Regions from separate parts of the Clostridium sp. RTP31139st1_H3_RTP31139_211217 genome, predicted to be linked through region 1. Evidence: riboswitches for the same ligand, from Rfam matches in the RefSeq annotation. Region 1 holds a riboswitch; each other region holds the start of a gene.
The links. A riboswitch is a leader RNA that binds a small molecule or an ion and turns the genes downstream of it on or off. The one in region 1 is predicted to bind S-adenosylmethionine.
Positions count from the first base shown of each region.

Region 2: another riboswitch for S-adenosylmethionine. It lies ahead of ABUA17_RS06470 (Na+/H+ antiporter NhaC family protein); the one in region 1 lies ahead of metF (methylenetetrahydrofolate reductase [NAD(P)H]).
Region 3: another riboswitch for S-adenosylmethionine. It lies ahead of ABUA17_RS02685 (YeiH family protein); the one in region 1 lies ahead of metF (methylenetetrahydrofolate reductase [NAD(P)H]).
Region 4: another riboswitch for S-adenosylmethionine. It lies ahead of ABUA17_RS06530 (O-acetylhomoserine aminocarboxypropyltransferase/cysteine synthase family protein); the one in region 1 lies ahead of metF (methylenetetrahydrofolate reductase [NAD(P)H]).

Region 1 is NZ_JBCOAB010000004.1:72,313-78,609, forward strand. It holds gene ABUA17_RS03255 (LytR/AlgR family response regulator transcription factor) at 1-561, opposite strand, end outside; gene ABUA17_RS03260 (S-ribosylhomocysteine lyase) at 885-1,340, opposite strand; gene metF (methylenetetrahydrofolate reductase [NAD(P)H]) at 1,352-2,239, opposite strand; SAM riboswitch class I at 2,385-2,533, opposite strand; gene ABUA17_RS03270 (MraY family glycosyltransferase) at 2,597-3,544, opposite strand; gene ABUA17_RS03275 (V-type ATP synthase subunit D) at 3,746-4,387, opposite strand; gene ABUA17_RS03280 (V-type ATP synthase subunit B) at 4,391-5,773, opposite strand; gene ABUA17_RS03285 (V-type ATP synthase subunit A) at 5,766-6,297, opposite strand, start outside.
Region 2 is NZ_JBCOAB010000010.1:55,947-62,243, forward strand. It holds gene ABUA17_RS06455 (anti-sigma factor domain-containing protein) at 69-1,073, opposite strand; gene ABUA17_RS06460 (class D sortase) at 1,089-1,688, opposite strand; gene ispF (2-C-methyl-D-erythritol 2,4-cyclodiphosphate synthase) at 2,164-2,640, shown strand; gene ABUA17_RS06470 (Na+/H+ antiporter NhaC family protein) at 2,770-4,053, opposite strand; SAM riboswitch class I at 4,137-4,324, opposite strand; tRNA gene ABUA17_RS06475 (tRNA-Lys) at 4,511-4,586, opposite strand; tRNA gene ABUA17_RS06480 (tRNA-Gly) at 4,593-4,666, opposite strand; gene ABUA17_RS06485 (hypothetical protein) at 4,717-5,409, opposite strand; gene ABUA17_RS06490 (HNH endonuclease signature motif containing protein) at 5,586-5,987, shown strand; tRNA gene ABUA17_RS06495 (tRNA-Gly) at 6,184-6,257, opposite strand.
Region 3 is NZ_JBCOAB010000003.1:139,174-145,470, forward strand. It holds gene ABUA17_RS02670 (hypothetical protein) at 1-257, shown strand, start outside; gene ABUA17_RS02675 (M28 family metallopeptidase) at 506-1,498, opposite strand; gene ABUA17_RS02680 (hypothetical protein) at 1,827-2,060, opposite strand; gene ABUA17_RS02685 (YeiH family protein) at 2,086-3,837, opposite strand; SAM riboswitch class I at 4,082-4,242, opposite strand; gene ABUA17_RS02690 (linear amide C-N hydrolase) at 4,655-5,746, opposite strand; gene ABUA17_RS02695 (oligosaccharide flippase family protein) at 5,979-6,297, opposite strand, start outside.
Region 4 is NZ_JBCOAB010000010.1:67,799-74,095, reverse strand. It holds gene ABUA17_RS06555 (DUF1540 domain-containing protein) at 18-338, shown strand; gene ABUA17_RS06550 (CPBP family intramembrane glutamic endopeptidase) at 460-1,362, shown strand; gene ABUA17_RS06545 (homoserine dehydrogenase) at 1,438-2,457, shown strand; gene ABUA17_RS06540 (zinc-ribbon domain-containing protein) at 2,658-2,810, shown strand; gene ABUA17_RS06535 (5-formyltetrahydrofolate cyclo-ligase) at 2,996-3,559, shown strand; SAM riboswitch class I at 3,631-3,803, shown strand; gene ABUA17_RS06530 (O-acetylhomoserine aminocarboxypropyltransferase/cysteine synthase family protein) at 4,052-5,329, shown strand; gene ABUA17_RS06525 (homoserine dehydrogenase) at 5,352-6,297, shown strand, end outside.

The DNA.
Region 1 (6,297 bases):
ATTCTCATCATTTATACTTTTTAACACCTTAGCTAAAGAGGTTCTTTTCACGCTATATATTCCTGAAATAGTATGTATATCACATGTCTTATCACTATACTCAATATAAATAATATCATTATGATATAATTTAACTGATATATTTGAATCTATATCAATAAATGTATAATTTCCTTCCTTAATACTCTTTAAAGGTGATGAGTTTAAAAATACATCAATAATCTTGATGATATCCTTTTCCTTATAAGGCTTTACAATAAAATCATAACAATGAATACTCTTAAATGCTTCTATAATGTGTATAAGCTCTCCTGTTACAAATACGATTCCAGTTAAAGCATGTTGCTTGTATTGCCTTATTTTTTTTGCTAATTCTAATCCTGAAGAATCTTTTAATTGAATATCAATAAAAAATAGATGTATATCTTTTTCATTAATTATCTTTATTGCTTCAGCTTGTGATGCAGCTTCATATATTCGAACATCGATGAAATTTGACTTAATAATAGATGCCAGTGCCACACGCTGAATTCTTTCATCTTCAACTAATAATATGTTCATGTTCGCCCCTCCAAAATATGCATATAAGCTTATTATAATACAATATTGGACATTTTTCCACACCATCTATAAATTATTACTTTATCCAAGTTATAGTACTATACAAAAATTAATAATATAACTATTAAAGAATACGTATATTTAGCCATTAGAAAAATACTCTTTATTTATAATTATGCTAAAAATGAAAATTAAAAAAGCCAGTAAAAACTGGCTTTTTATTTATTAATAAATTAAATATTATAAAGTGAGTTACTATACTTAATATTTATGCAAAACAAACAAATCTACCCTCAAACTTGCACTAATTAGTGTATTATCTTCTACTCTCCATATATATTTAAAGAAAATCCTTTATTTAATACTTCTTTGGCATACTCTTTTGCTCCAAATAGTGATAAATCTCTATAGTTTCCACATTGGACTTCATTTGCTGCTGGTATTTCATTTGCATTTAAAATATCTTTTAGTGATTTTTCAACTGCAACTTTAATTTCACTAGCTTCTCTATCACCAAATATACTTAGATAAAATCCAGTTCTACATCCCATTGGAGATAAGTCTATTATTCCATCTAAATTACTTCTTAACTCATGTGCTAATAAATGCTCTAATCCATGCATAGCAGCAGTACCAAATGCTTCTTTATTAGGTTGTAAAAATCTAATATCAAATTTTGTTACAAAATCTCCTTGTGGTCCATTTAATGTACAACACTTTCTAATATAAGGTGCCTTTACCTTTCTATGATCTAATTCAAAACTTTCTACTTTATTCATTCTAATACCTCCTAAATTGCTTTTTGTTTATTAATAGAATTAATTATCGAACTTATACTTTCTGTTATTTTCCTAGCAACATATGGATTATTCATTGTATATAAATGAATTCCATCTACACCACTTGAAACTAAATCAACTATTTGCTCAACAGCATATGCAATTCCAGCATCTCTTAATGCCACTCTATCATATTCATATTTATTAACTATCTTTATAAATTTTTCTGGTAAATTAACACCACATAACGAAGTTAATCTTTCTATTTGAGCTTTGTTAGTTACAGGCATAATCCCTGCCTCAATAGACGATTTTATATTTAATTTATCCTTTTCTTCTAGAAAATTATAAAAATAATTATTATCAAAAAATAACTGAGATATAAAATGAGTCGCTCCACTTTCCTCCTTTAACTTTAAATGTATTAAATCTTCCTTTAAATTTTTCCCCTTAACATGACCTTCAGGATAACATGCTGCTGCTATGTTAAAATCTCCTCTTTTTTTTATATGAGAAATAAGTTCATATGCATATTTAAAATCTCCTTTTAAGACTCCACCTTCTGGTATATCTCCCCTTAAAGCTAAAATATTTTCTATCCCATGTGCCTTTAAATCATTTAATATATAGTCTATTTCCTCCTTAGTAGAATTTATACATGTTAAATGTGCTACTGCTTCAACTCCATATTTTTCTTTTACTAAGGAGGACAGTTCAGTTGTTCTATTATTTACTAAGCTTCCTCCTGCCCCATAAGTTACACTAATAAAATCTGGCTTTAAATCCTTTAATTCTTCTAAAGTTTTATAAATAGTATCTACTGAAGATGTCGTTTTTGGTGGAAAAATTTCAAAAGAAAACACCAAATCCTTTTTTGCAAATATTTCATCAATTTTCATTTAAATAGCCCCCTTAAAATTTATAAAAAGCCTTTGTCATAATTAATATACACATAAAAAACTTCTTTATTATTATTTTTTATAAAATAAAAAAACCTAAAGGATATTTCCTTTAGGTATTATAAACACGTTTCCCAATAAAATATCCTTATCTCTCAGCCATTGCTGTTGGATTTAGCACCACATTAATATAGTTAATAATTAATAGTTTTTAGTTAATAGTTTATTAACTAGTAACTGTTAATAGGTTGCTGGGTTTCAACGGGCCAGTCCCTCCACCACTCTTGATAAGTTTGATTAAATTATACAAAATTTTTTTCATTTTGTAAATAATTATTTTTTTGCTATTAAATCCCATTATATTAATAACATTAAAATAGAAATAATACTAAATACTAAACTTATTGCGCTTATAAAACTAACTACTTGTTTTGTATTCAATCCTTTAGCTTCTAATCTATAATGTAATTGACTTCTATCAGCCTGATATATGGGCTTTCCTTCTGAAAATCTTTTAAAAATTACAAATATATTATCAAAAATCGGCACAGCCAGTGCTAAAATAGGAATTAATAAACTTAATATTGTTGCCGCTTTAAATGCACCATCTAAAGCTATTATACTTAATATAAACCCTAAAAAATTAGCTCCTGAATCTCCCATAAATATCCTTGCTGGATACTTATTATAAAACAAGAATGCTAATACAACTCCTGCAATCATTAATGAAAATAATAATGATGGTGATTGTGATAATATTACTGCTGATGCTGCAAAAGTCATTGCTGATATAAAGGATAATCCTCCTGCTAGGCCATCCATACCATCAGACCAATTAATTACTGTAGTAACCCCAAAAATCCAAGTTATAGTTAATATAAATTGAATAATTGTTGGTAAAACAACATATGTATTAGTAAAAGGATTAGTAAAACCTTGAAAAACTACTCCTGACTTATACACAATTATTGCTGCTAATAATTGAACTATTAATCTTGGTATAATAGCAAATTCTTTACCAATACTTTTATAATAATCATCTACTACCCCTATTATCAATATTAATAGTGCTCCTATAAAAATACCATACTTTTCTTTAAAAGGATGATCATAAAATACTATAAAATAAGGTATAAAGAATCCTATGAACATAGAAATACCACCACAAAGCGGAATTGGTCCTCTATGCTTTTTTCTCTTAGTTGGTTTATCCGTAAAATTATATTTAAGTGCCACTTTCATTAGTATTGGTGTCAAAATAAATACTATTGAAAATGACAAAATTGTCGCTATTAAATACTTCATTAAATTTCTCCTTAAAATTCCACATAATATGCACTATTATGTATTCTATTAGCATTATACTATTATTTCTTTCTATTATCAAATACATAATATAATCTTAATAAAATGAAAAACTTTAACTTCATTTCTATATAATAGTTTGTATAAAAAGTAAGGAGCTGTCATTTTAAAACAGCTCCTTTTTGTGATAATGTTAAATAATTATGCTCTTGAGTTAATCATATCTTTAACCTTCATTAATCTAGTTAAAGCTCCTCTTTCATTTTCATCAAGTTTCATTCTTATGAACTTAATAGTTTCTTCTAATTGAGGTATAGTCATATATTCAAGCGCATTAACTCTTCTTCTTGTCTTTTCAATTTCATCAGCCATTAACTGAGTTGATTTCTCAACTTCAGCTAACTCAAGTAGCTTAGGAAGTATAGATTCAAGCTTTCCTATAGCATCATCTAATTCAGAAGATGTATTGGCAAAACCATATGGATAAATGCTTCCTTCACTATCTTGTAATTGTCTGTGGAATTTCATTTGTGGAACATTAACACTCATTATGTTTTTTGTTCCTACTTCAACAGATACACTATCTTTTGGATAAGCAACTGCTTCTTCTAAGAATTCCGAGCTCATTACAGCACTAGCCATAACGAAATCTTTAAATGAACCTTCAAGTTCAGCTTCAACTGATTTTCTTAGTTCATTATTATATTTAACAAGGTTAATGAATTGTCTCATTAATTCATCTTGTTTATCTTTAAGAAGCTTATGTCCTCTCGCTGCAGTAGATAATCTCTTCTTCAGCTTAGATAGCTCCATTCTAGTAGGATTGACATTTAACTTTGCCATATTCTACTCTTCATCTCCCTTTGGCATATACTTTTCAAGATATTCATCTCTGATTCTCTTAAGTTCTGTCTTAGGAAGAATCTTAAGTAATTTCCAACCTAAATTTAAAGTTTCTTCTATTGATCTGTTAGTTTCAAATCCTTGAGAAACATATTGTTCTTCAAAAGCTTCAGCAAATTTAGCAAACTTTTTATCTGTTTCTGATAATGCAGATTCACCTAAGATTGCTGATAACTCTTTAGCTTGCTTACCTTGAGCATAAGCTGAGAATAATTGGTTCATTGTATCAGCATGGTCTTCTCTAGTCTTTCCCTTACCGATACCCTTATCTTTAAGTCTTGAAAGTGATGGTAAAACGTCGATTGGAGGCATAATTCCCTTCTTGTATAATTCTCTTGAAAGGATTATTTGACCTTCAGTAATATATCCAGTTAAGTCTGGAATTGGATGAGTTTTATCATCTTCAGGCATTGTTAATATTGGAATTTGAGTGATAGATCCACCTCTTCCATTAATTCTACCTGCTCTTTCATATAATGTAGAAAGGTCAGTATATAAGTAACCTGGGTAACCTCTTCTACCTGGAACTTCTTTTCTAGCTGCAGAAACTTCTCTTAATGCTTCAGCATAGTTAGTGATATCTGTCATAATAACAAGAACGTGCATGTCTTTTTCGTATGCTAAGAATTCAGCAGCTGTTAATGCCATTCTTGGTGTAGCTATTCTTTCGATAGCTGGGTCAGAAGCAAGGTTCATAAATAATACAGCATTATCTATAGCACCAGTCTTCTTAAATTCATCAACGAAGAATTGAGATTCTTCGAAAGTAATACCTATAGCAGCAAATACAACAGCGAAGTTAGCATCTGAATTTAATACAGTCGCTTGTCTCGCTATTTGTGCAGCTAATTGAGCATGTGGAAGACCTGAACCAGAGAAAACTGGTAACTTTTGTCCTCTTACTAGTGTATTTAATCCATCAATAGCAGATATTCCTGTTTGAATGAACTCTGATGGGAAGTTTCTTGATACTGGGTTAATTGCTTCCCCATTAATATCTAATTGCTTTTCTGGTATTATCTTTGGTCCGTTGTCAATTGGATGACCCATTCCATCAAATACTCTTCCTAGCATATCTTCTGATACACCTAATTGAAGTGGCTTTCCTAAGAATTTAGCCTTAGTTCCTTTTAAGTTAATTCCTGAAGAACCTTCAAATAATTGAACCATTGCTTTAGATCCATTAACTTCTAGAACCTTACCTCTTCTTAATTCACCAGTTTGTATTTCAACTTCAACTAGTTCATCATACTTAACGCCGCTAACTCCTTCAACAACCATTAAAGGACCAACAACTTCTGTAACTGTTCTGTATTCCTTAAGCATTAAGAACCCCTCCTTCGTTGATTAAAGTATCAATGTCAGCTCTTAATTCAGCAGCAATATCATCCATCTTAGCTATGTCATCTTCATGGATATATTTACTTCTTGCAATTTTGTCTCTTACTTCTAATCCTAAGATCTTATCTAAGTAAACTCCTGCTTCTAAAGCTCTTTCTGCTTCTTTTCTGAATAATAATACAAGCTTTAACATTTTGTATTGTTTATCTAATGAAGTATAAGTATCTATTTCGTGGAAACCATTTTGTTGTAAATAGTCTTCTCTTATAGACTTAGAAACTTCTAATTTTAATCTATCTTTTTCTGATAATGCATCTATACCTACTAAGCTTACGATTTCTTGTAAAGCTGATTCTTCTTGTAATAAAGTCATTGCTTCTTGTCTTAATGCAGACCAATCTTCAGCAACTGTCTTATTTAAGTATCCATCTACAGTATCAGCATATAATGAATATGAGTTAATCCAGTTTATTGCTGGGAAGTGTCTCTTATATGCAAGTTGAGCATCT
Region 2 (6,297 bases), on a different contig from region 1:
TATATTTGGAAAATTCAAGACCTCCAAAGCCCAATTTCTTTTGGATTTCGAGGTCCATTTCTCCATTATTAATTAAACTTATGCTCTCTACCAGAATTATTGAATCTAACCTTCAAGTCTTTCTTATAAATATACTCTTCTGTTTCAGGTAATGAATTATATCTTAATTCTTTACCTGTTACTGTTACTGTAATTCCCGTGAATTTTACCATTTCATTTTCATTAGCATATTCTATAATTTTATATATTGCTCTGTCAAGCTTTTGATCTAACAGGTTAGTTTCCTCTACTAGCAACTGTCCCTTTTCTGTTGATGATGTAATATTTAATACTCTGTTAAATCCATTAATCTCTAATCTAATTGGTGAAGTTGTTTCAACAACAATAGTTCGAACAACATTGTTATACTTATAAAGCATTGAAATTGAAAATACCACTAAAAATATTAATACAATTGATATATATATTTTAAAATCCTTTAATGTCTTCTTTTCATTTGCCTTAACTTCTTCTCCATTTATTACATCTTGGTTTAACTTAACCTTTTTAAACTCACCAATAGATGTAAGAATAATTGCATTCTTTTTATTTTTCCCTATTACAATGCCATTAACACCTATTTTTTCTTCATACTCTATAATTTCTTTTTTATTTTTTTCCTCTTCATCTTCTATACTATTTTCAACTATTTGTACATAATCCTGAATATTTTTATATATTGGATTTCCAAATATTAATGTATATGCAACTATATACTCCCTATATTTTTGTAAGAATTTCTTATCTACTCTTGTAAATCTATGTAAAACATCAATTGGTACATCCTCATTCTTCACAAAAGCATCATACAATTCAAAATTATTTATAATGAACATGGCTATAGTTAATAGCTCATTTCTTTTAGAATAATCCACTTCTGAATTTACTAAGTCTCTTATAAGCACTTTATATTTTATTAATTCTGATACAAGTTGATTTACTTGTTCATTTCTTGCTTCTACTATATCATTACCAATTAAAATCAACGGCTGTGTTGATGAAAATCGATATTTATTCTTTTGAAACTTGTCCATTTACTCCCCCTACCCTTATGCCTCATTTTTCTCAATAAGTTTTCCTGTTACTATCACTCTTCTTTTTGACCCTATTGTACATGTTATTAATGTAATTTTTTCATAATCTGCATTTTCCAAAACCTCAACCTGTTCAGGTTCTACAATAAAGCTTTCTTCAACTTCATATGTATATTTCCCATCTTTTGTAGTAACAATTACATTATCACCAGGTTTTACTTTATATAAATTTATAAATGCATCTGTAAAATCAGAAACTCTATGTCCTGCAACTGCAAAATTCCCTACTTCTCCTGGCATTGTTGATTCTGGAAACTTTCCTAAGAAATATTTAATTACATCCTCAGTTATTCCTTCCACAACCGGCTGTTTTAATTTAATTGAAGGAATCTCCATAATTGCTATAGGAGTATATCCATTTATTGAATCTAAATTTACTTCTTCCTCAGTATTCTCATTATCCCCTTCTGCTAATTGACTTTCAAAGGCTTCTAATAATTCATTTTGCTTTTGGGATGTAACTATCTTCTTATATGCTACAGTTCCAATTATTCCGACCCCTATAAGTATTAGTAATACCCCAATAATTTTTCTAAACTTTTCCAACAATTCCACCCCTATATTAAATTTCTTTTTTTATTTTTCTAATTTTGTACATATATGATTTTTTCTACATATATTATAACATAAGCACTTAAAACATTAATACCTTTTAATGTAAAGTATATGGGGGAGTTTATGAAATATAATAAAGATAATGTGATTTATATCGATTTCATATTCAAAAGAAAAAGAATTAACTCTAAATCTCTTTTATTATTATATAGGCTTTACTCTAAGCTATTAAGAATTTTTCCATTCAGAATTAATCGTAACAAAAACAAAAAACAAGCTTCTTATAATAGTAGAAAAACTTCGAACTATTAATTTTATTATCCCATTTTTATTTTCAAAATACATCTTTATGTTAAAATATATATATCGAACTATTAGCTTCAGGTGAAGCTTCTACTTCACCTGTTTGCTAAAATTATTATCTAAAGTCACTATTATGACTAAGCTATAATACAAAAATTAATGAGGTGATTTAATGAGAATAGGAATGGGATATGACGTACATAAATTAGTAGAAAATAGAGATTTAATTTTAGGCGGAGTGAAAATACCTTATGAATTAGGTTTACTTGGTCATTCGGATGCGGATGTACTTCTACACGCAATAATGGATTCTTTACTTGGCGCTTCTGCATTAGGTGATATCGGTAAACACTTTCCTGATACCGATCCAAAATACAAAGGAATTTCTAGCATTGAGTTATTAAAGCATGTTGGAAGACTATTACATCAACATAATTATATAATTGGAAACATTGATGCTACAATAATTGCTCAAAAGCCAAAAATGGCACCTCACATACCTAATATGCGTGAAAATATAGCGACTGCTTTAAACATATCAATCGACCAAATAAATGTTAAAGCAACAACTGAGGAAGGTCTTGGTTTTACAGGAGAAGGCCTTGGAATATCATCACAATCAATTTGTTTAATAGAAAAGAACAAATAATAATTTATAATAAAAAAAACAATAGTGTAGGATTATATCTATTTCCTACACTATTGATTTTTATATTATATTTTAAAATTATGTATTTAATTATTTTAAAACTCTACGTACTTATTACCATATCATTTATTAATTTGCCTTTTTTCTATGGTACCAAGCTATTGCAATAATTGCTGAAATCCCCATTAAATATGGATAAAATAAATATTTCATTATTGCAAATGGTGAAAGTGCAGCAAGTCCAGCTGCAGATATAAGTTGTGCACCATAAGGAATTACACCTTGGAATACGCAAGAAAACATGTCCATAATTCCGGCAACTCTCTTAGGCTCTAATCCAACTTCATCTGATATATCCTTAGCTATAGGTCCAACAGTAACAATTGCTACAGTATTATTTGCTGTACAAATATCTACTAAACTAACTAAAGCCGCAATTCCAAACTCTGCTCCCATTTTACTCTTAAAGCCCCTTAATCCTTTATTTATAATAAAATCTATTCCACCATTATATTTTATAATCTCAATAGTTCCAGCAATTAAAATAGATATTATAATAAGTTCACTCATTCCACCTATCCCATCAGCAATTGCACCAAAAAATCCTAATATATCAAAACTTCCTGTTGCAAATCCAATAATACCTGCTATTACTGTTCCACCTAATAAAACTACAATAACATTTAACCCTACTAAAGCTCCTACAATAACTGCTATATAAGGAACTATTTTTATTAAACTATAATCTAATGCTTCAACACTAGTTACTCCTGAATTTCTTGTTATTAAAACAAAAATTAAAGCTGTAATTATAGCTGCAGGTAACACAATTTTAAAGTTCATTTTAAATTTATCTTTCATCTCACAACCTTGAGTTCTTGTTGCTGCTATAGTTGTATCTGAAATCATTGATAAGTTATCACCAAACATTGCCCCACAAACTACTGCTGCAACTGCAATTGCTGTAACTATTCCTGTTTTTTCTGCAACTCCAACAGCAATTGGAACTAATGCAACTATAGTACCCATTGATGTCCCAACTGATAATGAAATAAAACAAGCAATTACAAATATTCCTGCAATCATTATATTACTTGGAAGTATTGATAACCCTAAATTCACAGTAGAATCAACAGCTCCCATAGATTTAGCTACTTGTGCAAATGCACCAGCTAATATAAATATTAATACCATCAATATTATATTGGTATTCCCAGCACCCCTACAAAAAATTTCAACTTTTTCATCAAATTTAACTTTTCTATTCATTAATAATGCAACTAGTGTTGCAGCTAAAAATGGTACTATTACCGAAACTGCATAAAAGTCTTTTGCTAATAAAGCTGACGATACATAAACTATTATAAAAACTAATAATGGTAACAACGCCCATCCATTTCCTTTTTTGTTCATCTTTCTCTCCTCCTTGGTATTTTACTCAAATAAAAAAAGCCCCCGAGAAACTCAGGAGCTTAAATATCAAAACTACATATAATTTCTCATCTATCAGGATTTAGCACCATCATTAATAGTTAATAATTAATAGTTATTGATGAAATTCTACTGAATTTCTAAAATATAAAAACTATTTAAGTTTTTATATCAACTACTAACTAATAGCTCTTAACTGCTAATAGGTTGCCGGGCTTCATAGGGCCAGTCCCTCCACCACTCTTGATAAGATATTAATTTAAAATGTGATTCTAAAGTTTTATTTAAATAATATAACTTTATTACTCGCAAATTGAAACTTTATATTTTAAAAATATATTTCCTTATTCATATTAACAAGTTGATATATCACTGTCAACTGTAAACAAAATCCAATTAAGATTAATAAAAAAAGAAGTAACAAAAGTTACTTCTTTTTTGGTGCGCCATCACGGGTTCGAACCGGGGACACCCTGATTAAGAGTCAGGTGCTCTACCAACTGAGCTAATAGCGCATAAAATGGAGCGGGTAGTGGGAATCGAACCCACCTTTCCAGCTTGGAAGGCTGGAGTATTACCGATATACGATACCCGCATACTTGACAATATAATTATAACTAATACAAATTATACTGTCAATAAATTTTAAATAACTTCTGTAAGACTCTTTTGTAATATTTTCCTAAAGATTTCACCTGCTTTTTTATCCTTAGTAGCACGGCAACATAAATCCATCCATGTTGTTAAATCCTCATGAGTCTTACTTTTAAACTCCTCCTCGCTACTTGCCATATAATTAGATTCTAAAACAAATTTACCTAAGTCCTCTGGTTTATCAAATAACTTTATATATAAAAACTCTTTACTATCTCCATACCAATCTCTATTAAACTCTCTTATAATTTTTTTCATCTCTATCACTGCTTTATTAGAAGGTAAATCCCAACACTTTTTTACTCTATTTATATATTTTTTCATCTTATCTGCTTCTTCTTTAGTAATTTTTTTACTAACCTCACCATCTCTTATTACTTCTTCAACAGGCTTTAATGGTATATAAGAAACAGAATCATCTTTGCAATTTATCCATATATAGAAGGCCTCTTGTAAAAATGAATATTGTATATATCCTATAAACGCCTTAATATTTGGGAAATAACTCCATATATTATTTAACCCATTTCCCCTAGAATAAATTAAAGTATGCATATAAACACTCTTTTCTGTTGGTAATTCATTCATAAACACATGACCTCTAATAGTTCTATTCTCAACAATAATATTTTTCCAATACTCAAAAGAATTATATTTTTGTCTCATATAATCACCTTCTTTCATAAATTTAAATATAATATAGTATATATTTAATATACCACTTTATGGTAAAAACAATCAACAGTAAACGTTTTTCATTATGTAAATTTGATATTTCACATTATTTAGAATATAATATGAATATAAATATATTATATTATATCATATAATATTCGAAAAAAAATAAAGGGGGCAATCTATTGTACAATTGTGAGATATGTGGAAACAAAGCTGATGTTCATCATATAGTTCATAGAAGCGAGGGTGGTTTTGATATTGAGTTAAATTATAAGTATTTATGCGCTTATCATCACCGTGGGAAAAATGGTCCACATCAAAACCAATTTGTAGATCTTCAATACAAAATCGAAATGCAAAATAAATTGTACAATACTCTTCAAAAGGAATATTACTCTCCAAAGGAGATTTCTCAAATTTTAGGTATTCATAATAATTCCTTAAAAAGATTATTAAAGAACTTAAAGAGATATAAAGAAGGATATAAGCGTGACGATATAATCTATACACTTATGGGTTGCGTTAAATATAGCATAGAAACTTTAGAAGAGCTTGCTTTAGATCGTTTAACTGAAGTACTATAAAACTATATTGAATATAACAAAACCTATTTAAGTATATAGAATTGCCTGCAAAATTATTATATGTGATAATTTTGCAGGCAATTTTTTATATTTTCTATTTACGAATACTCTATCTTGATCTCATTTCCCATGTGAAACTCATAAACATAGTTTAATAATTATATAACAAAAAAGACTGTGTAAACACAGTCTCACATGGAGCGGGTAGTGGGAATCGAACCCACCTTTCCAGCTTGGAAGGCTGGAGTATTACCGATATACGATACCCGCATAATTATTTTTGCTCGATTCATCCGAGCTCCTTTTAACA
Region 3 (6,297 bases), on a different contig from region 1:
ATATATCTGCCACATGGTTCTTTATTTGGATGGCTGAATTTACACTTAATATTAAAAAGCTTAACTTTACAATTAAAAGAGCTATTTTTTCATCTAGTATAATTTTTATATTAGCTTTAGTATCAGAGATAATACATGACATATATCTAGAAAGCCCTTTTGATATTAATGATATTATAGCTACTATATTATCCATAATTCTTTATCTAATAGTTTTCTATTTTAAAAAGAATACTATTATAGAAGACCAATTTTAAATAATAACTTACTAAAAATAACGCATATTCTATTTTTGAATATGCGTTATTTTCTATGATCAATTCAAAAATATTATTAACAACCCCATTAGTCATCTATTTTCTTATAAAAGCCTTTCTTTAAAACATACTCTACACTTATAAAAACCACAGCTACAATTGCTAATTCAATTTCTAATTAAAATAAAATCATATATTACATCCGCTTTATTATAGTAAATACAATTCTATATCTAACTATACAGATATTAATTAAATTTAAATGAACTAACAAAATCATCTACTGATTTAACTACTTTATCTAACCTATCATAATCTATTAACTCAGGTGTATCATTTTCCGTATGAATTACCTCTTTTACATTTTCATCAATTATACATATTGCTGATATTCCTGCTCTGTCAAACTCAACACTATCAGCAGTTCCTTTTAAGCCTGTATTTAACTCTACTTCTAGCCCATTATTTTCTATAACTTCTTTCATTGGTTCATATAATGATGTATCCGTATTTCTATCTAAAAAAGTTACTTTCCCTCCATCTTTATATCCAACAGAATCTATATTAATATTTATTAAATTATCATATTTTCCATTTATATCTTCAATAAACTTTTCACTTCCTGTTAATCCGCACTCTTCGCCATTAAAAGCACAAAATATTATATCAAATGCTGGTTCATTTACTGAATATTTATTATTTAAAATTTCTGCTAAGTCTAATAATACGGATACTCCTGATGCATTATCAATTGCTCCTCTTATTATTTTCCCATCTTGTATTCCTATGTGATCAAAATGGGCAGAAATTATTACGGCATTATTAGAGTTACCTTCTATTTTCCCAACAATATTATTAATCGTCTTTACTTCTCCATAGTCATCTTCTGCAATCAATCCATAATTTTTATATACTTCTTGTGTATATTCCTCCTTATAACTTTCATTAAATATTGGAATTAATCCTATTTGTCCAAATAAATCATTAATATATTCTTCAGCAAGCTCATTTCCTGCACTTCCAATCCATCTACCTTCAAATTCATCTGAACATAACTTATTGATTACTTCTTGCTTATCTATTGATACAGTTTCTTCATTCTCTTCTTCTTTTAAATCATTACTTTCAATTGACTTTGAATTTTCTGTAGCATCAATAGATAAATCATTTTTACTACAACTTATTAATGATAATGAAATAATTGAAATAGATAAAACTAATAGTATTTTCTTATAAATCATATTTTTCTTTCTTCTCCTTAAATAAACTATTATATCTATTTATATTATCCATATTATGTAAATATTAATCTATATTAAATAATTTGTTTATAAAAATTTAATTTGAAGATTTATTAACAAGTGTATTATAATATGCAATAAAAATATATGAAACTAAACTGCCCCTATCAAGTAGACAGTTAAAATGATATAAAATTTTATTATTTTAACTGTCTACTATAGGTAAGTCATGTCATTATAGACATCCCTTATTTTTTTATACTTATATTATCTACTATCTATACTATAGTAATTATAAATAATATTATTTCAAAACAAATCTATATAATTAATACCTCAATTTATTTTTAATATTATTAGCACTAGGCTCAGCCTTTTCAACAAATATATAATACCAAGCCCCTGCTTCAATCTTTTCCTCTATAATTTTATTATGAGCATTTTCAAATCCCAATCCCTTAGAGGCATATGGTAAAAATACAAATGCAAATAAATATAATAAACCACTTCCTACGATAAAATAACACCATCTTAAAAATTTACTTTTCCCTTTTGAGATCATAATAAAAACCTCCCCATTTATTTAACTATTTCAAAAGCTTTTCTGTTATATCTGTAAATACAACATTAAACATTAAATAAGCAGCTAAGAAAGTTAATAATATATTTAATGCTTGTCCACAAATATATAATATAATTGGTTTTCCACCTTTAAAATACTTAAACAAATCTCTAAAGTTAGTAGATAACCCAATACTGGCAAATGCTAAACAAAATAACCATCCTTGCAATGGACTAATTATAGATTTAACCATACCTTTATCAATAAACACATTAGCAACATCGCTACCAAGAATAAAATAAATAACTGAAAATAAAATAGATGCAAATAGAAAACCTAATACAAATTTCGGAAAATTAACCCAAATCTCTTTAAACAATACTTTTGCCGAAATATTCTTTTCACTACTAGGATTTCTTTCAACTTTTAAACTCCAATAAGTAGCAACTCCAAAAGCCATAACCCCTATCAAAATGTTTTGTATCATTTTTATAGTTGAAGCAACATCACGAGCTACTGGTCCAAGCAATTCACCCGCAGCAACAACTGCCCCTGTTGAGTCTACAGTTCCTCCTATCCACGCTCCTGCTAATACTGGATTTAACCCTAACTTTTTTATTATTAAAGGCATTATTACCATCATCAATGAAGTAAACAAAATAGATATTCCAACAGCTAATGTTAACTCTTCTTTTTTAGCTTTACTTGCACTTGCAGCAGCTATTGCAGCAGATACACCACTTACTGACATATCAGCTGAAATAGTTATATTTAAAGATTTTGATTCTATCTTAAGTATTTTTTGTCCAAACCAATAAGTTGTTATTAATACAACTGGAGTTACACACCAAGTAACAAATATACCTGGAATACCAATTAAAAGCATCTTATTAATCAAAACTGTTGAACCTAATAAAACTAATCCTGTTTTAATGAAAAATTCAGTTTCTGAAGCCTTTAGTACAATCTTAGGTGTTCCTATAGTATTACTTACTAAAAAGCCAATTAATAATGCCCATACAACATACTCAAGTCCCCAAGCCTTTAAATTCACTTGAGCTGCAAGTATATATGCTAGTACTGCAACTATAAAAACTACTGGAAAACCAAGAGCAAACTCCTTAACTGATTTCCCCATAAAATGAATTCCAATTGAAAATAATATACAAAGAACAATTCCTAAAATTATTAATTCAGGTATTAAATTATAAGGTTCAACAATACTATCAGATTTAGCTGAAGCCTCAATTCCTTTTAATTCATACCAAGTATTTATATCTTCTTCAGCTTTTGCATTTAAATCTTTATCTTCATAATTTGCTTCTGCAGCAGCATTTTGAGATTCTTGTGCTATTTCTTTTGCATCACTTGTATTAGCTATAGCTTGTTCATATTTGGCTTCATTTTCAGCTGATAGTTTAGAAGCCTCTTCTTTACTTAAATAAATAGATTTTAATGGATCATCATTCCAAGAATATGGTTTAGAGAAAAGTTCACTTATTTGAGATATGAAAGGTATACTAGTAAATTTCAGCGAACTTTTTTCATCATTTGCTTCGTACCATTCTATAGTTTTAAATGGAGCCTTTTCTCCTTCTACCTCCAGAATACTGTTATAAGTGTTTAAATCTGCTTTTATACTCTTAGTATAATTTATTGAAAATACTAATAATGTACATAGTAATATTGTAAACCCCAATATAATAGCCCAATAGTCCTCAAATTTTAATAAGTTTTTAATATTATGTTTTTTGCTAGATATTTTTTGTGTTGACATTGAATAACCCCCTATTGATTTATTTAAAATTTAATATTCTTTTTTAATTCCCCAATTTTAAATACCTTAAATTTTAATAGCGCTATTAATTATTACTGATTTTTAAATAGGAATTTTTCCTTAGATCTTCACCCTCCTCTACTCTAAAATAAGAATTTAATTTATATACATGTATAATTTTTTGCAAAATAAAAAGCACCAGAGAATAAACTCCAGTGCATGCAAAATCACCTATTAATTTACTCTCTTATCGCTCAGCTAATAAAGCTGCAGGAATTAGCACCACGTTGATAGTTTTGAATTTTTAATTAGTAGTTTTTATATAAACTTCTAACTGCTAACTTTTAACTATTAACAGGTTGCTGGGTTTCATAGGGCCAGTCCCTCAACCACTCTTGATAAGAATATTTATTAAATTTTAATGTTGTTGTTATTTAATATAACCCTCTTTTAAATGTATGTCAATAACTTTTTTTGTATTTTTTCCCTTTTAGATGTTTTATTATTATTTATTTTTATATATTAAATACTTTAATAAAATAACCAGTATACATTTCCCTCAAGAAAAATATATACTGGTCATTTTATATTATTATTTGATACACTCAAATAATACTCCATAATTTATTTCTACACCATTTACATTTATGTTATATATAGGTTTAATATCATTATGAACTTTTTCTAAAAATGATATATCCTTTACAAAAGGATCATTAGTATTTAAAACTGTTACTCTAGAAACATACTTATAAATCTCTTCATTAAAATAAAGGCTCTACCTTGACGTAGATCCTTTATCATGTATTATTTATATCTATTTCTTAGTAATATACTTAAAATCAGGTTCCCTATTAAGATCATATTCAACATAATCATCAACATCTAACAAATCATTTAAATCTATACATTGAACTCTTTGATTTTCATATGTTACCCAATAAAATCTCAATGATTCAGCACACATTACAGCTGTATAAATTGTATACTCATAACGTTCTAAACATTCATCATACACAATTGTATTATTTTTTTCTGATAATTCAACTAAACCAAGAGGCACTGCAACATTATTAAATAAATGAATAATATTACTAACACCCTCCTCTTCATCTATCCCCTTAACAGCATACTTCTTCAAAAATGATAATCTAATAAACCTTGATGTAGAAGAACAATCTCCTGGAAGTCCCATTGTACCATCTCCAGTGAAACACTTATTAAATTTTTCTCCATTAATCTCTAAAGTGTCATAATCTAAATTTCTAATATTAAAGTAATTTAATAAATTTAAACAATGCCAAGAATAACTTGGACTATTAGTCATAACTCCCATGGAATTGCGATAAATGCTTACTCCGCTTTCATCTGGCTCAATAATAACAGATTCACCTGTTTTATCTGAAAATATCCAATGAATTGGTGGTACTTGTCCAAGTATAGGTATATTCATTAAAGTAATTTTATTTTCAACCATATCAACAACTTCATCTACACTTTTACATCTCGTTAAAAGATATGTAACAAGAAATGGAGGCTGCACAGCTATTGTACCCTTAGCTTTTTTATCATTATATTTAGCAAAGCAACGATAAGCTAACTGTCCACCCATTACCCCTTTTTCATTAACCCCTTCATACAAAATTGGTGTAGATTGCATAAGCCTTATTCCTGTTCCAACAGCTGCATACTTTGATACAGTTTTTGTTTTTTCAACTATGTTATTTTCTACTCTTGTCCCACATCCATAATAACTCTTACCTTTAGGAATATATATTATTTTACTTTCTTCAGCAATACAATTAAAATCGAAGTTTCTTCCCCATAAATGTTTATTATCTTCTGTAGTCCAACTCATAGAACTACATCCACCGTTCATAGCATTTGATACCTCATTGATATTGTCCATGAATTACCTCATTAAATTATTATTTTATATAAATAATATATGTAATAAACAGCTGATATTGTTATTTTATAATTACAAATTTTAAAGCAGCACTTATATCATCTAATCATAAGTGCTGCTTCATTAACTATATAATAAACATTCATCATTTAAAATACATCATTTGTATACTAACAATTAATATATTCTTTGTTATTTAATAAAATAAATAGTATTATACACATTCATTTAATTAATCTCTTATTTTTATGCAATTAAAAGTTTTTAATAATATAAAATAAACAATTCCAACACAACTAATTACTATTATTGTGTTTACTCCAATTAATAAAGTATTATAAGCTAGCAAATTCCATATTAATTTTCCAAATATAGTTGATATTAAACCAAAGATTATAGGCATGAATGCCCACTTTAATAAATCTATTTTAATATCAGTAACCTTAACTACTCTAATAAAGCTTACTGTAAAACTAAAAATAGTTGATATAGACATTGCTATAATTAAGCCTTCTATTCCTTTTATAGACCCTAAAAAATATATACCTAAA
Region 4 (6,297 bases), on a different contig from region 1:
AAAGAGGAGGTATAAGAATGAATAATTTATCATGTAATGTTACTACATGTGTATATAATTCACAAAACTTGTGTAGCAAAGAAAGTATTAAAATTGCAGGTAAAAATACCATTACAGCTAATTTTACAAGTTGTGAAGATTTTAGAAGAAAAACTGGTGAACTTACTAGTAGTGTGAAATCAGCTAATACAATGTTAGATGTAACTTGTGAAGCTATAAATTGTGAACATAATAAAGATAATAAATGTGATGCATCCAATATAACAATTGGAGGAGATTATGCTTTATCTGAAATACAAACAGAATGTTCAACTTTTGTATCAAAGATTGATAAATAGATAATTAATATAAGGCTAGCTATAATATATTCTTAAGGTTTAAGAATATTAATATCAAATAAGCTAGCTTTTTTTGTATAACATTGTTTACATTAATTGGTTTTTAAAATAGAATAGATATATGAATCAATTAGAAAAGAAAAGGATTAATTTAATGAAGATTAATTATATAAAAGAATTAAATAGTAGCAAAATAAATTTAAGCCCATTAAACTTTTGGCAGGCTATAGGAATAACAATTTTATTTGATATAATAACTTTATTTTTAAATAAACCTACAGATATTTTTTATATTATATTAAATAGTTTAGGAGTTGTAACATATAGTGGATTTTGGATGTGGATATCGACAGCATTATCGGCAGCATATGAGTTTGGTGCAATATTAATATTAATTATTTTTCTAAACAATAGAAACAATAAAGTAAATAATATAAATACTGGATTTAAATTAAGAAAAAGAGATTGGGTATTAGTTCCGCTACTAATAGTTTCATATATTTTATTAACTTATGGATGGTTCGATTATATTTTATATTTCTTTCCAACAGGTAATACATATGAATATGTTATTGAATATTTAAACTCAATTCCTATAGTTATATTATTAGTAGAAACTTGCATAATGGCACCATTTTTTGAAGAACTATTATATAGAGGAATTATATTAAATGGATTAATTAATAGATATAGTAGGAAAAAAGCTATTATTTATTCAGCATTAATATTTGGAATAGCACATCTAAATTTTCCACAAGGAATTAATGCGTTTTTATTAGGATTAATAATAGGAACTGTATATTATTATACAAGATCAATATATTTATGTATGATAATGCATTTTGCTAATAACTTCTTAGTTAATTTTGTTTATTATCCAACTTCACAGTTATGGACAAACATCTTATTTGTATTACTTCCTATATTAGGCTTAGTGTTAATGATTTACTTATTTAAGACATTAAATTTAAAAGAGAGAAGTAAAGAAGCTATTAATTATATAATAAATAACGATTTTAAATAAAATGAGTGATGAAATAATTAGCATTTATCTTTAAATAGATAAGTGCTTTTATAATATAAAATTGGGGTGAATACTATGGATATTGGGTTAATTGGATTTGGAGGAGTAGGACAAGCATTAATAAAATTGTTAATAGATAAAGAAAGTTATTTATTGCAACAATACAATTTAAAAATAAACGTAAAATACATAATAAAAAGCAATGGAGGAATATACAATGCTTCTGGAATAAATTTAAGTGAGATATTAAAAGTAATTGATGAAAATATAAATATTACATGCCACAATGAGTGGAAAGATAATTTGAATATTAATGATATTATTGGTAATAATGATATAGATACTTTGGTAGAGTTAACTTCAACTAATATAGAAACTGGCGAACCAGGGCTTACTCATATTAGAAAATCATTGGAAAATAATATAAATGTTGTTACAGGGAATAAAGGTCCTATTTTATTAGATTATAAAAAATTAAAAGTTTTAGCTGATAATAATAATGTAGAGCTTAAGGTTGGATGTACAACAGGTGGAGCATTACCTTCAATTAATGGAGGAATATATGATATTGCAGGGAGTAAAATTCAAAGTATTGAAGGAGTACTAAATGGCACTACTAATTATATATTAAGTAAAATGGCTAATGATAATGTAGATTATAAAGAAGCCTTATTAGAAGCACAAAAGGTTGGTATAGCAGAATCCGATCCTAGTTTAGATGTTTTAGGATATGATACAGCAAGTAAAATAATTATTTTATCAAATGTACTTATGAATTCAGATTTAAAACTAGAAGATTTAAAAATTAATGGGATTGAAGAAGTTAGATTAGATAATATAGAAAAAGCTAAAGTAAGGGGAAATAAGATAAAGTTAATTGGTAAGGTATATAAGAAAGATAATTTAGTCAAAGGTTATGTAACACCAATAGAAATTGATGAAAATCATCCATTATATTGCGTAGATTATAAAAATAAGGGGATATATTATAAAACAGATACTTTAGGGGATATAAGTATAATTGGTGGCGCTTCAGGAACCATGAATGCTGCAGCTTCAATATTAAGAGATATAATATTACTTAGAGGTGTTTAGATAATAATATAGAAAATATTGTATGAATTTTAATTATTTATAAAAAATAATTAAAAAAGGTTGTAATTTAATAAATACTATGTTATTATAAATGAGTAGCAAAGTTGCTAACAAAAAAAAGTTTCATTTAGGTAAATAGTTTCTCGAAAATTAGAGATTATTATATCAATTTAGAATCTTTAATTTCAGGAGGAATATTTATGACAGATAAGACATTAGTATGTAGAGATTGTGGAAGTGAATTCGTATTTTCAGTAGGAGAACAAGAATTCTACAAGGAAAAAGGATTTACAAATGAGCCAACAAGATGTGTAGCTTGTAGAAGAGCTAAAAAAGAACAAAATAGAAGATAATTATAGATTATTATAGGTTGTAGTTTAAACTACAACCTTTTTTGATTATATTAAAATATAAAAATTAACTAATAAAATATGTAGTAGGGTTATAGTATAATGATAAATGAGAATATCACTTAATATAGAGATGTATAAAAGCAGGATACAGATAGATAGAAAGTAATTTGGGGAGAGTGAGACTTATGGATAAGAATTATATAAGAAAAGAAATATTGAAGACAAGAGATGATATAGAAGTAGTTTTAAAAAAAGAATATGATAGTATAATCTTTAAAAGGTTGATTAATAGTGATACTTATAAGAATGCCAATAAAATATTTACTTATATAAGCTTTGGTTCGGAAGTTGATACTAAGGAGTTTATAAAATATGCATTAAGTGATAATAAAGAAATTTATGTGCCAAAAACCGATAAAGGTAAAAGGGAAATGGTAGCTATGAAAATTAACAGTTTAGATAACATGGGTGTGGATAAGTGGGGAATACTTGAACCTAAAACTGTGAAAGAAGACAAAATTGGAGAAGAGTTTGATTTAATAATTATGCCAGGAGTAGCTTTTGATAAATTTGGAAATAGGATTGGCTATGGTGGAGGATATTATGATAAATATATTTCTAGAAAAAATATTAAATGTCCTAAAATTGCATTGGCATATGATTTGCAGATCATTGATAAAATACAGTGTGAGGAACATGATATAAAGGCAGATGGTATAATATCAAATAAAGAGTTTATAAAAATGTAAAAAATTTATAAAAAAACTATTGAAAAAATATTCCATATATGTATAATAAAGATAACAAGTTAATAGAAAATCTTTTATTAAGAACGGTGGAGGGACTGGCCCTGAGAAACCTAGCAACCTGTTATCAGTAACAAGTGATAAGTTGTAAGTGACAAGTTATATAAATTAACTGTGACTTATAGTTATAAATTTTGCTGATGTACGTTGGTGCTAAATCCTGCAGGTTTAACCTGAGAAATGAGAGTATATATTAGTAAAATAGAGTTTTATGCTATTTCTCATTATCTATAAGGATAATAAGAAATAGCTTTTTTTGTATAAAAATTTTAAATTGGAATTTATAACAATTAAGAACAAGGCTAATATTTTTCCATTAATAATTAATAAAAGAGCAATAAGTATCAAAATTTAAATGAATATAGGATTAGAGTTGAAGTTAATTATTAACTAAAAACTACGAACTCCTAATTATAAAAAAAGGGGGCTTTATTTATGTCAAATAATTTAGGAAAAGGAACAATAGGAATTCATGGGGGGTATTCACCAAAGTCAGGTGAACCAAGAGTATTACCAATTTATCAAAGTGCAACCTACAAATATGATGATCCAGATACACTAGAAGCTTTATTTGCTTTAAAAGCAGAAGGACACTTATACAGTAGAATTTCTAATCCAACAGTTGGGGCGCTAGAGGATAAATACACAAAATTAGAAGGAGGAGTTGGAGCAGTAGCAACAGCTTCAGGACAATCAGCAATACTTTATGCAGTTTTAAATCTTTGTAAAGCAGGAGATCATATTATTTCAGTAACATCTTTGTATGGAGGAACAGTTAATTTATTTAATGTTCATTTAAAAAATTTAGGAATAGAAGTTAGTTTTGTTGAACCAGATGCATCTGAAGAAGAAATATTATCACTAGCAAAAGAAAATACAAAGGCTATATATGGTGAAACAATAGGAAATCCAGGATTAAATATTTTAGACTTTGATAAGTTCTCTTCAGTTGCTAAAAAAATTCAAGTGCCACTTATAATAGATAATACGGTAGCAACACCATATCATTGCAATCCATTTGAACATGGTGCAAACATAGTTGTACATTCAACAACAAAGTATTCAGAAGGACATGCTCAAACAATTGGTGGAATAGTAGTAGATGGAGGAAATTTTGATTGGACTAATGGTAAGTTTAATGACTTTACAACACCAGATCCAAGCTATCATGGACTTAAGTATGTTGAAAGCTTTGGACAAGCTGCATATATAGTAAAGCTTAGAGTAACTTTATTAAGGGATTTAGGCGCTTGTATGAGTCCATTTAATGCTTACTTAACTAACTTAGGATTAGAAACTTTACATTTAAGAATGGAAAGACATTCAAAAAATGCTTTAGAAATAGCTCAGTGGTTAACTACTGAAGAAAAGGTTTCGTGGGTTAACTATCCATTACTTGAAGGAAGTAAATATTATGATTTGGCAAAGAAATATCTTAAAGGTGGGGCTAGTGGGCTTTTAACATTTGGAGTTAAAGGCGGAATTGAAAATGCCAAGGAATTTAGTAGAGGATTAAATGTAATTGCTTTAGCAGTAACTTTAGGAGATGCAAGAAGCTGTCTTTTACATCCAGCAACTACAAGTCATAGTCAATTAAATGAAGAAGAACTATTAGCAAGTGGAGTTACACCAGATTTATTAAGACTTTCTGTAGGAATAGAAGATGCTAAAGATTTAATTAATGATATTAGTGAAGCATTAAAAGCTATATAGGTATTTGATTGGAGGAATAGTAATGACTAAAGTAGCTATTATGGGGTATGGAGTAGTAGGCAGTGGGCTTATTGAATTAATAGATAAGAATAGAGAATACAACAGGGAAGATGATATAAAAATAACTAGTATATTGGTTAGAAATAAAGAAAAACATCTTAATTCCAGTCACAATGAGGTTATAACTACTGATGTAGAGGAGTTCTTTTCTATTAAAAGCGATGTTGTAATAGAAGTAATCGGTGGGTTACATCCTGCTTATGATTATGTAAAAAGAGCATTAGTTTTAGGAAAGCATGTTGTTACAGCTAACAAAGACTTAATAGCTACTTTTGGACATGAACTTTTCCAATTGGCGCAGGAAAATAATGTCTCATTAAAGTTTGAAGCAGCTGTAGCAGGGGGAATACCAATAATAAAGCCATTAACTGAAAGTCTTTATGGTAATGGAATTAGTAGTATAAAAGCAATATTAAATGGAACTACAAATTTCATATTAACTAAGATGGATGGTGAAAATTTATCCTATGAAGAGGCTTTAAGTGAAGCGCAACAGCTTGGTTTTGCAGAAGCTAATCCAGAATCAGATGTTATGGGATATGACTCAGCAAGAAAGCTTGCAATATTATCAAGTTTAGCATTTGATAAAAAGTTTAAGTGGGATGATATATCAATAGAGGGTATTACTAATATAGATACTAATGATTTTAAATATGCTAATAAGTTAAACTGTAAAATAAAGCTTGTAGCAGAAGCTTTTAAGTGTAAAAGTGGAGTTTATACTTCAGTAAAACCTATATTAGTAGATAATGAAAGTATATTAGCGCAAATTAATAATGAAGTAAATGCTGTTATTTTAAATGGGGATGAAATAGGAGAACTATTATTTGTAGGTAAGGGAGCAGGTAAACTTCCTACAGGAAGTGCTGTTTATAGTGATTTAAATGATATTATAAATAATAGATTTA